3 regions of the Cupriavidus sp. 22TCCZM04-2 genome follow, and region 3 is predicted to be linked to each of the others. Evidence: predicted binding sites of a transcription regulator. Region 3 holds the regulator's gene; each other region holds the start of a gene.

Region 1 (3,277 bases), on a different contig from region 3:
AACAAGCCAAGCCAATCTTCCGGGCTCCTCGCCTCGTTCCGCCGTTTTGCCGCGCTGGCCTTCCTGGCGCTGGCGCTTGCCGCCTGCGGCCAGCAGAAGGCCTCGTTCCGCAACGTCGACATCAGCGGCGGCGCGGACTTCGGCAAGGATTTTTCGCTGACCGACCACAACGGCAAGGTGCGCACGATCGCCGACTTCAAGGGCAAGGTCGTGGTGATGTTCTTCGGCTACACGCATTGTCCCGACGTCTGCCCGACCACCATGGCCGAACTCAAGGCGGTGATGGAGCAGCTCGGCCCGGACGCCGACAAGGTGCAGGTGCTGTTCGTCACGGTCGATCCGGAGCGCGATACGCAGGCGCTGCTGGCGCAGTACGTGCCGGCGTTCGATCCGCGCTTCCTGGGCATGCGGCCGGCCGACGAGGCGGCGCTGCAGAAGGTCGCCAAGGATTTCAAGGTGTACTACGCGAAGGTGCCGGGTTCTTCGCCGAACAACTACACCATGGATCACTCGGCCGGCAGCTACGTGTTCGACCCGGAAGGGCGGCTGCGGCTGTTCATCCGTCACGGGCAAGGGCCAGAGCCGATTGCCCACGATATCAAGCAGCTGCTGTCCTGAGCGCGGCGCGGGAATGAAAAAAGGCCGGTCCAGTGGACCGGCCTTTTGCATGGCGCCAGCGATTGTGCTGGCGCGGCGGCGATCAGGCAAACGCCTGCAGCGCGCCCTTCATCTTCTTCATGGCCGCCGCCTCGATCTGGCGAATCCGTTCGGCCGACACGCCGAATTCATCGGCCAGCTCATGCAGCGTGGCGCCGCCCGAGCCATCGTCCTCGACGTTCAGCCAGCGCGCCTCGATGATGCGGCGGCTGCGGTCGTCCAGGCGCGTCAGCGCTTCTTCCAGGCCCTCGACCTGCATACGGTCGTGACGCTGGGCTTCCAGCACCCGCGTGGGCTCGTTGTGGTTGTCCGCCAGGTAGGCGATCGGGGCGAAGTCTTCCTCGCCGTCTTCGATTTGCCCTTCCAGCGCGAGATCGCCACCCGACAGGCGGGTTTCCATCTCCATCACCTCTTCGGGCTTGACGTTGAGCTCGCGCGCAACGGCTTCGACCTGCTCCGGCGTGAAGGTATGGGCACCCTTCTTGTGGCTGCGCAGGTTGAAGAACAGCTTGCGCTGGGCCTTGGTGGTCGCCACCTTGACCATGCGCCAGTTCTTCAGCACGTACTCGTGGATCTCGGCCTTGATCCAGTGCATCGCGTACGACACCAGGCGCACGCCCTGGTCCGGGTTGAAGCGCTTCACTGCCTTCATCAGGCCGATATTGCCTTCCTGGATCAGGTCAGCGTGCGGCAGGCCATACCCGAGGTACTGGCGTGCGATCGACACCACCAGGCGCAGGTGGGACATCACCAGCTGGCGTGCGGCATCTACGGAATCATGGTCGCGCAGTTCGCGCGCGAGACGCTGCTCTTCCTCGGCGGTCAGCAGGGGAATGCGGTGGATGGCCTGGATATAGCTTTCCAGGTTGCCCACGGTGGCCGGGAAGGTCAATGCAAAGCTTCCAGCCAGCTTGGGCGCCGTCGGCAGACGGCTGTTCAGCACGGTTTGGTCGGCAGGCAAGACTGCGTTCACTCAATTACTCCTTTCGCATCCGGCGGTTCGGTTGCCGGTGTGCCGCTCCGGACGGGACGGCACAGCATTGCAACACATCTTAGCACTCAAGCCGGGTGAGTGCTAATTGGAGTCCCTAACGCCTTGATAGTTCCTGATGATTGTCATCTATATTCGGATAGTGTTATGCGCGGCAAGGTACTAAGACGGCATATCGGTGCTCCGATATCCTGTGTTAGAGGCCCGTGAGGGTTCGGGGTTCGCACCGGCCGGCGGGATACAGTATTGCGCCAGACGCTACACTGACAGTGCCGTCGCGAGCCCGTCACGGCTTGTGCAAGAGCCTGCCCCACGATCCGGAGGAGCTATGTCTGCCATCGAACACCTGCTCAAGCCCCATGTACGAGACCTGGGCGATTTCACCGTGCGTCGCCTGCTGCCGGCCGCTGCCGCCCAGACCGTCGGCCCGTTCATCTTCTTCGACCATATGGGGCCGGTGACGCTGCCGCCTGGCCACGGTGCCGATGTGCGGCCGCATCCGCATATCGGCCTGGCCACGGTGACCTACCTGTTCGACGGGGAGATCATGCACCGCGACAGCCTTGGCAGCGAGCAGCTCATTCGCCCCGGCGACGTCAACTGGATGACCGCGGGCAACGGCATTGTCCATTCGGAGCGTTCGCCCGAGACCGTGCGCGAAGCCGGCGCGCGCCTGCATGGCATCCAGACCTGGGTGGCATTGCCGAAGGACCATGAGACCGTGGCGCCCTCGTTCTTCCATCATCCCGGTGCCACGCTGCCGAAAATCGAACAGCCCGGTGTACGCATGACGGTGATTGCCGGAGATGCCTTTGGCAAGACATCGCCGGTCAAGGTATTCAGCCGCACGCTCTACGTCGCGATTGAACTCGATGCCGGCGCGAGCGTGGAGATCCCGCCGGACCATGCCGAGCGGGGCATCTACCCGGTCGACGGCAGCGTGGCGCTCGACGGCGAAGCGCTGCCGGCCGAGCATATGGTCGTGCTGACGCCCGGCCTGGCGGCCACCCTGACGGCCACCGCGCCGGCGCGCGTGATGCTGCTGGGCGGAGATCCCACCGACGGTCACCGCTTTATCTTCTGGAACTTCGTGGCCAGCAGCAAGGAAGCGATCGAGGCGGCTTCGCAGCGCTGGGAGGACGACGGCTTCCCCCATGTCCCCGGCGAGACCGAGCGCATTCCGCTGCCGCCGCGCAAGACCTGAAGCGCCTGGGGGGTCAGAGCGGACTGGCCCAGGCCACGCGCGTGCCCTGGCGCAGGCATTCCTGGATGGCGCGCACCTGCGTTGCGATCGGCGCGGGCACCGGCACCGAGCCGTCCAGCACCTGGCGCGTCCAGCCCGCCGTCTCGGCCACGTCGCTGCCCTGGGGCAGCTCGGGCACATCGGCAATCGATCCGCTGGTCGGGTCGACCAGGGTCTGCTGGTGCCCGTCATGCAGCCAGTCGATGCGGCTGCCGCGGCGCGCGTCGGCCACCACCTCGCCTTCGGTGCCGCGGGCGAGCAGCACATTGGCGGGCTCATGCGAGAAATAGTCCGTCAGCGTTTCGCGGTACTCGGGGTGCGTGTAGCTGTACAGGCGCAGGGCCTCGGCCGGCGAATGCGAGCCGACCGGCTGCAGCATCTTGGCC
Region 2 (3,277 bases), on a different contig from region 3:
AGTCGGTCGGCACAAATTACATCATGCCTTCCATGCCGCCCATGCCGCCCATGCCGCCCGGCATTGCCGGAGCCGACTCTTCCTTCGGCGTTTCAGCAACGGCGCAATCCGTGGTCAGCATCAGCGAAGCCACCGAAGCAGCGTTCTGCAGTGCGGTGCGGGTGACCTTGGTCGGGTCCAGCACGCCCATTTCCACCAGGTCGCCGTACTCGCCCGAAGCCGCGTTGTAGCCGTAGTTGCCCTTGCCTTCGATAACCTTGGCAACGACGACCGAAGCTTCTTCACCAGCGTTCAGCACGATCTGGCGCAGCGGCTCTTCCATGGCGCGCAGCACGATCTTGATACCGGCGTTCTGGTCCGGGTTTTCACCGGTCAGTGCCGAGATCGCAGCGCGGGCACGCAGCAGGGCCACACCGCCGCCGGGGACGATGCCTTCTTCCACTGCAGCGCGGGTAGCGTGCAGGGCGTCTTCGACGCGGGCCTTCTTTTCCTTCATTTCGACTTCGGTGGCAGCGCCAACCTTGATCACGGCAACACCGCCGGCCAGCTTGGCCACGCGCTCTTGCAGCTTTTCACGGTCGTAATCCGAAGTCGCTTCTTCGATCTGGGCGCGGATCTGCTTGACACGGCCTTCGATCGCACCAGCGTCGCCGGCACCGTCGATGATGATGGTGTTTTCCTTGCCGATCTCGATGCGCTTGGCCTGGCCGAGGTCGTTCAGGGTCGCCTTTTCCAGCGTCAGGCCGATTTCTTCGGCGATGACGGTGCCGCCGGTCAGGATGGCGATGTCTTCCAGCATGGCCTTGCGGCGGTCGCCGAAGCCCGGAGCCTTGACGGCGGCGGTCTTCAGGATGCCACGGATGTTGTTGACCACCAGGGTCGCCAGGGCTTCGCCTTCGACGTCTTCAGCGATGATCAGCAGCGGGCGGCCGGCCTTGGCCACTTGCTCCAGCACCGGCAGCAGGTCGCGGATGTTCGACACCTTCTTGTCGAACAGCAGCACGAACGGGTTGTCCAGCTGGACAACCTGCTTTTCCGGGTTGTTGATGAAGTACGGCGACAGGTAGCCGCGGTCGAACTGCATGCCTTCCACGACTTCCAGCTCGTCGGCCAGCGACTTGCCGTCTTCGACGGTGATCACGCCTTCCTTGCCGACCTTGTCCATGGCTTCGGCAATGCGCTCGCCGATCGAGGCGTCGCTGTTGGCCGAGATCGCGCCAACCTGGGCGATTTCCTTGCTGGTGGTGGTGGGCTTGCTGATCTTCTTCAGCTCTTCCACGGCGGCGCCGACAGCCTTGTCGATACCGCGCTTCAGGTCCATCGGGTTCATGCCGGCGGCGACGAACTTCATGCCTTCGCGCACGATCGACTGGGCCAGAACGGTAGCGGTGGTGGTACCGTCACCGGCGTTGTCGCTGGTCTTGGAAGCCACTTCCTTGACCATCTGGGCGCCCATGTTCTGCAGCTTGTCCTTCAGCTCGATTTCCTTGGCCACGGACACGCCGTCCTTGGTCACGGTCGGGCCGCCGAAGCTGCGCTCCAGCACCACGTTGCGGCCCTTCGGACCCAGCGTAACCTTCACTGCGTTGGCGAGGATGTTCACGCCTTCGACCATCTTGGCACGGGCGGCGTCGCCAAATACTACGTCTTTTGCTGCCATGTTCTGATTCTCCTAATTCGGTACGGTGCTAGTCGTCAACAAGTAATTACTTGTTCACCACGGCCATGATGTCTTCTTCGCGCATGACCAGCAGTTCCTGGCCATCGACCTTCACGCCCTGGCCGGCATACTTGCCGAACAGCACACGGTCACCCACCTTGACGTCGAGGGCAATGTTGTTGCCCTTGTCATCCTTCTTGCCCGGGCCGATGGCCAGCACTTCGCCTTGATCCGGCTTCTCGGCGGCGTTGTCGGGAATCACGATACCGGACGCGGTCTTGGTTTCGTTGTCCAGACGCTTCACGATCACACGGTCGTGCAAAGGACGCAGATTCATACGGGACTCCTAGATACAAAAGTGAGTTTTGATTCACAAGCGAGCCGCGATCAGGGTCGGCGGCCGCGGAATTTCGGGTACCGCAGGGGGCTGTTAGCACTCACCCCCAGCGAGTGCTAATTATAGGGACGCGGTATGGCCATTTCAAGACAGCGACTTGATGGGGGTTTTCCCTTGGTGGGTGTCGGGGGCCTTTAGTGACGCGGAGGCGAAGGTGGCGAGGTGGCGAGATTCGTTCAACCCTGGCCTCTTACGGCTTCCCGCGCCAGCCTGAACTCCTCGCGCAATGTCCCCGGCTGTCACGCCGGCGCCCCGCCACGTCAATCCCGATGGCGATGGCCTTCCTAGAATGCTGACAGTTCATTCCGGGCACGTGGCGGTGCCCGCAACCGGTGACAGGCAACGATGGCGAACTCTGAGCGATTTCTGGTAACCGGGGCACTGGGATGTATCGGCGCATGGACGGTGCGCCGGCTCGTACAGGAAGGCGTGCCGGTCGTTGCCTTTGACGCGGACAACGATGTCCGGCGCCTGCGCCTGTTGATGGACGACGCACATCTGTCGCGCGTCGAGATGGTTCGCGGCGACATCACGGACCTGGGCCTGCTCGAGGCAACACTGGACAGGTATCGCATCACGCATGTCATTCACCTGGCGGCGCTGATTCACCCAAGGTTCAAGGCCGATCCCCTGCTGGGGGCCCGCGTCAACGTGCTGGGCGGCGTGAATCTGTTCGAGGCAGTGGCGCGGCGCGCCCAGCGGATCGCCGGCATCGTGTACGCGTCATCGATCGCGGTGTACGACAGTTGCGGCGCGGCGAGCGATGCAACCGTCCTGCACCACACCCGCGGGCATCCGACGACCCTCTATGGTGTGTTCAAGCAGGCAGAAGAGGGCATGGCGCGCGTGTATTACCAGGACAGAGGCGTCTCCAGCATCGGCCTTCGCCCGGCAACAGTATTCGGCGCCGGAAGAGACTATGGCCTGACCGCGGCGCCCACCCAGGCGGTCCTGGCGGCAGCGCTCGCGCGTCGTTTCCATATTCGATACAGCGGCCGCAGCCAGATTCACTATGCCGACGACCTTGCGCGCATGTTCATCGCGTGCGCACGTTCCGGCTATCGCGGCGCTGACGTCTTCAATATCCACGGCAGCGTCGCAGACATGGGCGAAGTCGTCGAGACGATCGAGTCGGTCATACCGGAAGCGCGCGGAACGATCACGTTCGCCGGGCCATCGCTCGGACTGCCCGAAGACTACGACGCGACCGCGCTGGAGAA
Region 3 (3,277 bases):
CTTGCCAAAACGAGACTGGAACGTCACCTGATACTGACCCGGCTGGAGACCCAGCGCGTCGCCGAGAAGGCGCCCCGTCTTGAGGCATTCGCAGTGATAGGGATCGCCCAGTTCCAGCGTCCGGCGCGGCACGCCGTGGAAGGACAGGATCAGCTTGTCGCCGTGCGCGAAATCCGGCATGCCATGCTGGGCCCAGTACGCCCCGACCTGCTGGTGCAGCGCCGCAATATAGGCGGGATGGTCATGGAAATGCTTCACGAAGCGAAGTTCAGGCTGGTTGCGCCACTGGCCGAGCACCCGGAATACCTCGTCGAACGCGGTGGCCGTGGTGGTGCCGGAGTATTGCGGATACATCGGCAGCACCAGCACCTGCTCCGTGCCCTGGCGGCGCAGCGCCTCCAGCACGGATTCGACCGACGGATTGCCATAGCGCATCGCGCAGGCGACCGTGACCTCGTAGCCCTGCTGGTTGAGCAGGCGCTGCAGCGCGTGCGCCTGGCGTTCGCTGTATACGAGTAGCGGCGACCCGGTCATATGCGCCTCGCGCAGCCAGATCGACTCGTACTTGAGGGCCGAGGCGCGCGAGCGCAGCGGCACGATCACCCCATGCAGCAGCGGCAGCCAGGCCAGGCGCGGGATCTCGACCACGCGCGGATCGGAAAGGAACTCCTTCAGGTAGCGCCCCACCGCCTTGGGGGTCGGTGCGTCGGGCGTGCCCAGGTTGACCAGCAGGATGGCCGTGCGCGGCGCCTGGCCGTGCTGATAGACCGGTTCGGGAGAAAACGTCATGTCGCTTCCGATAGGGCCGGGCGGCAGGATGCCGCCGGGCTGTGGAAATGGGGACGCAGACTGTGTGACCCGCTGGACGGGTCCTAGTTCTGGCTCAGTGCGCTCGACAGCAGCCGTGCCGTGATGTCGACAATCGGGATGACCCGCTCATAGGCCATGCGGGTCGGGCCGATCACCCCCAGCGTGCCGACGATCTGGCCATCCACCTCGTATGGCGCGGTGATCACGGCCATGTCCTCGAGCGGCACCAGCTGGCTTTCGCCGCCGATGAAAATCTGCACGCCCTGCGCATGGCTTGACACGTCCAGCAGCTGGAGCAGGCTGGTCTTGTGCTCGAACACGTCGAACAGCCGGCGCAGCTTGTCCATGCTCGACGACAGGTCTTCCACCTCCAGCAGCTTGCGCTCGCCGCTGATGTAGACGTGGTCGTCCTCTTCTTCCATGGCGCTGCTGCCCGCCTCGACCGCCGCCTGCATCAGTTGCGACATGTCGCGCCGCAGGTCGCGCAGTTCCACGCGCAGGTGGTCGCGCACGGCGTCGAAGCTCATGCCCGCGTAATGCGCGTTGAAGAAATTCGCCGCTTCAATGAGCTGGGCGGGGGTGTACGGCAGTTCCGTCTGGATGATCCGGTTCTGCACGTCGCCCTCAGGGCTGACGATGATCAGCAGGATGCGCTTGTCCGACAGCCGCATGAATTCGATCTGACGGAACGACTGCGCGCGCCGCGGTGTCATGATCACGCCGGCAAAGTGCGAGAGGTTTGACAAGGTTCGCGCGGCCGCCGTGATCACGCGCTGCGGGCCGAGCTGCTGCTGACCGCCGAGCTGGCCCTGGATCTGGCCGGCCAGCTCCGTCATCTCCATGCCGCCGCGCTCGATCGGCTTGACGGTCAGCATGGTATCGACGAACAGGCGATACCCGCGCGGCGTGGGGATCCGTCCCGCGGAAGTATGCGGGCTTGAGATAAAGCCCATTTCCTCCAGATCGGACATCACATTGCGGATGGTGGCCGGCGACAGGTCCAACCCGGAATACCTGGACAGGGTCCGGGAGCCGACCGGCTGCCCTTCGGCAATGTAGCGCTCAATCAGGGTCTTGAGCAGCGTTTTCGAACGTTCATCCATGATGCCCCGATTTTACGCAAGTTTTACCGCTTCGGGCGCCTGGCCGGCCCCCGCCACATGGCGCGTCCGCCCCATGCTGGCAACGGTCACGGCGGTATGGTCTAATCCCCGCATGTCTGCCCCCCCCAAAACCAGCGCCTTGCGCACCCCGTTCAAGACCGTGGCCCTCGTGGGCCGGTACTCGACTGCCGGCATCGAAGGCCCGCTGGAGGAGCTCGCGTCCTACATCCTGCGCAATGGCCAGGATGTGGTGTTCGAACGCGAGACCGCGCAGGCCACCGGGCTGACCGGCTATCCCGCACTGACCGCCGAGGAAATCGGCCGGGAGGCGGACGTCGCCGTGGTGCTGGGCGGCGACGGCACGCTGCTCGGGCTTGCCCGCCAGCTTGCCGGACACAACGTGCCGCTGATCGGCGTCAACCACGGCCGGCTCGGCTTCATGACGGATATCCCGCTCGAAGACGTGCAGACGGTGCTGCCGGACATGCTCGAAGGCCGCTACGAGGCCGAGACCCGGCTGCTGCTGGAATCCAGCGTCGTGCGCGACGACAGCCGCATCTTCTCCGCGCTGGCCCTGAACGACGTGGTGGTCAACCGTTCGGGCATTTCCGGCATGGTCGAACTGGCCGTGTCGGTGGACGGCTACTTCATGTACAACCAGCGGTCGGACGGCCTGATCGTGTCGACCGCCACCGGTTCGACCGCCTACGCGCTGTCCGCCGGCGGACCGATCCTCCACCCGACGCTGTCAGGCCTGGTGCTGGTGCCAATCGCCCCGCACTCGCTGTCCAACCGGCCCATCGTGCTGCCGCACGATGCCGAGGTGACCATCGAGGTGGCGACCGCGCGCGACGCCAGCGTCAACTTCGACATGCAGTCGCTCACGTCGCTGCTGCCGGGCGACCGCATCGTCGTGCGGCGCTCGAAGAAGACCATCCAGCTGCTGCACCCGGTGGGCTACAACTACTACGCCACGCTGCGCAAGAAGCTGCACTGGCACGAGTACCCGACCGAGGACAACCGCCTCTGAGCGACTGAATCCGGCTGAATCCGGCTGAATCCGGCTGAATCCGGCTAAATCCGGCTCAAACCGTCCGCACCGACCCAACCCTTTCACCGCCACGATGCTGCGCAGCCTGTCCATCCGCGATTTCGTCATCGTCGATACGCTCGACCTCGATTTCCAGTCCGGCTTCACGGTCTTCACCGGCGAAACCGGCGCCGGCAAATCGATCCTGATCGACGCGCTGGCGCTGGTGCTGGGCGAACGCGCCGATGCCGGCATCGTGCGCGAAGGCGCCACGCGCGCCAGCATCAGCGCCACCTTCTCGACGCACGTGGCCCTCGACGCCTGGCTCGACGAG

What was found. The regulator HrcA, encoded in region 3, represses chaperone genes, less so after heat shock. The targets are predictions, from matches to a motif close to TTAGCACTCNNNNNNNNNGAGTGCTAA.
Region 1: rpoH (RNA polymerase sigma factor RpoH) is a predicted target of HrcA. The motif match lies at 1,710-1,736, and genes of this name have one in related genera.
Region 2: groES (co-chaperone GroES) is a predicted target of HrcA. The motif match lies at 2,091-2,117, and genes of this name have one in related genera.

Annotation. Positions count from the first base shown of each region.
Region 1 is NZ_JBYOJS010000004.1:276,936-280,212, reverse strand. Features, by position in the region: gene AC3FKG_RS09215 (SCO family protein) at 1-618, shown strand, start outside; gene rpoH (RNA polymerase sigma factor RpoH) at 701-1,630, opposite strand; gene AC3FKG_RS09205 (pirin family protein) at 1,977-2,852, shown strand; gene ybiB (DNA-binding protein YbiB) at 2,866-3,277, opposite strand, start outside.
Region 2 is NZ_JBYOJS010000010.1:98,524-101,800, forward strand. Features, by position in the region: gene groL (chaperonin GroEL) at 17-1,660, opposite strand; gene groES (co-chaperone GroES) at 1,707-1,997, opposite strand; gene AC3FKG_RS16455 (NAD-dependent epimerase/dehydratase family protein) at 2,403-3,277, shown strand, end outside.
Region 3 is NZ_JBYOJS010000003.1:201,665-204,941, reverse strand. Features, by position in the region: gene hemH (ferrochelatase) at 1-789, opposite strand, end outside; gene hrcA (heat-inducible transcriptional repressor HrcA) at 873-1,913, opposite strand; gene AC3FKG_RS06790 (NAD kinase) at 2,026-2,943, shown strand; gene recN (DNA repair protein RecN) at 3,038-3,277, shown strand, end outside.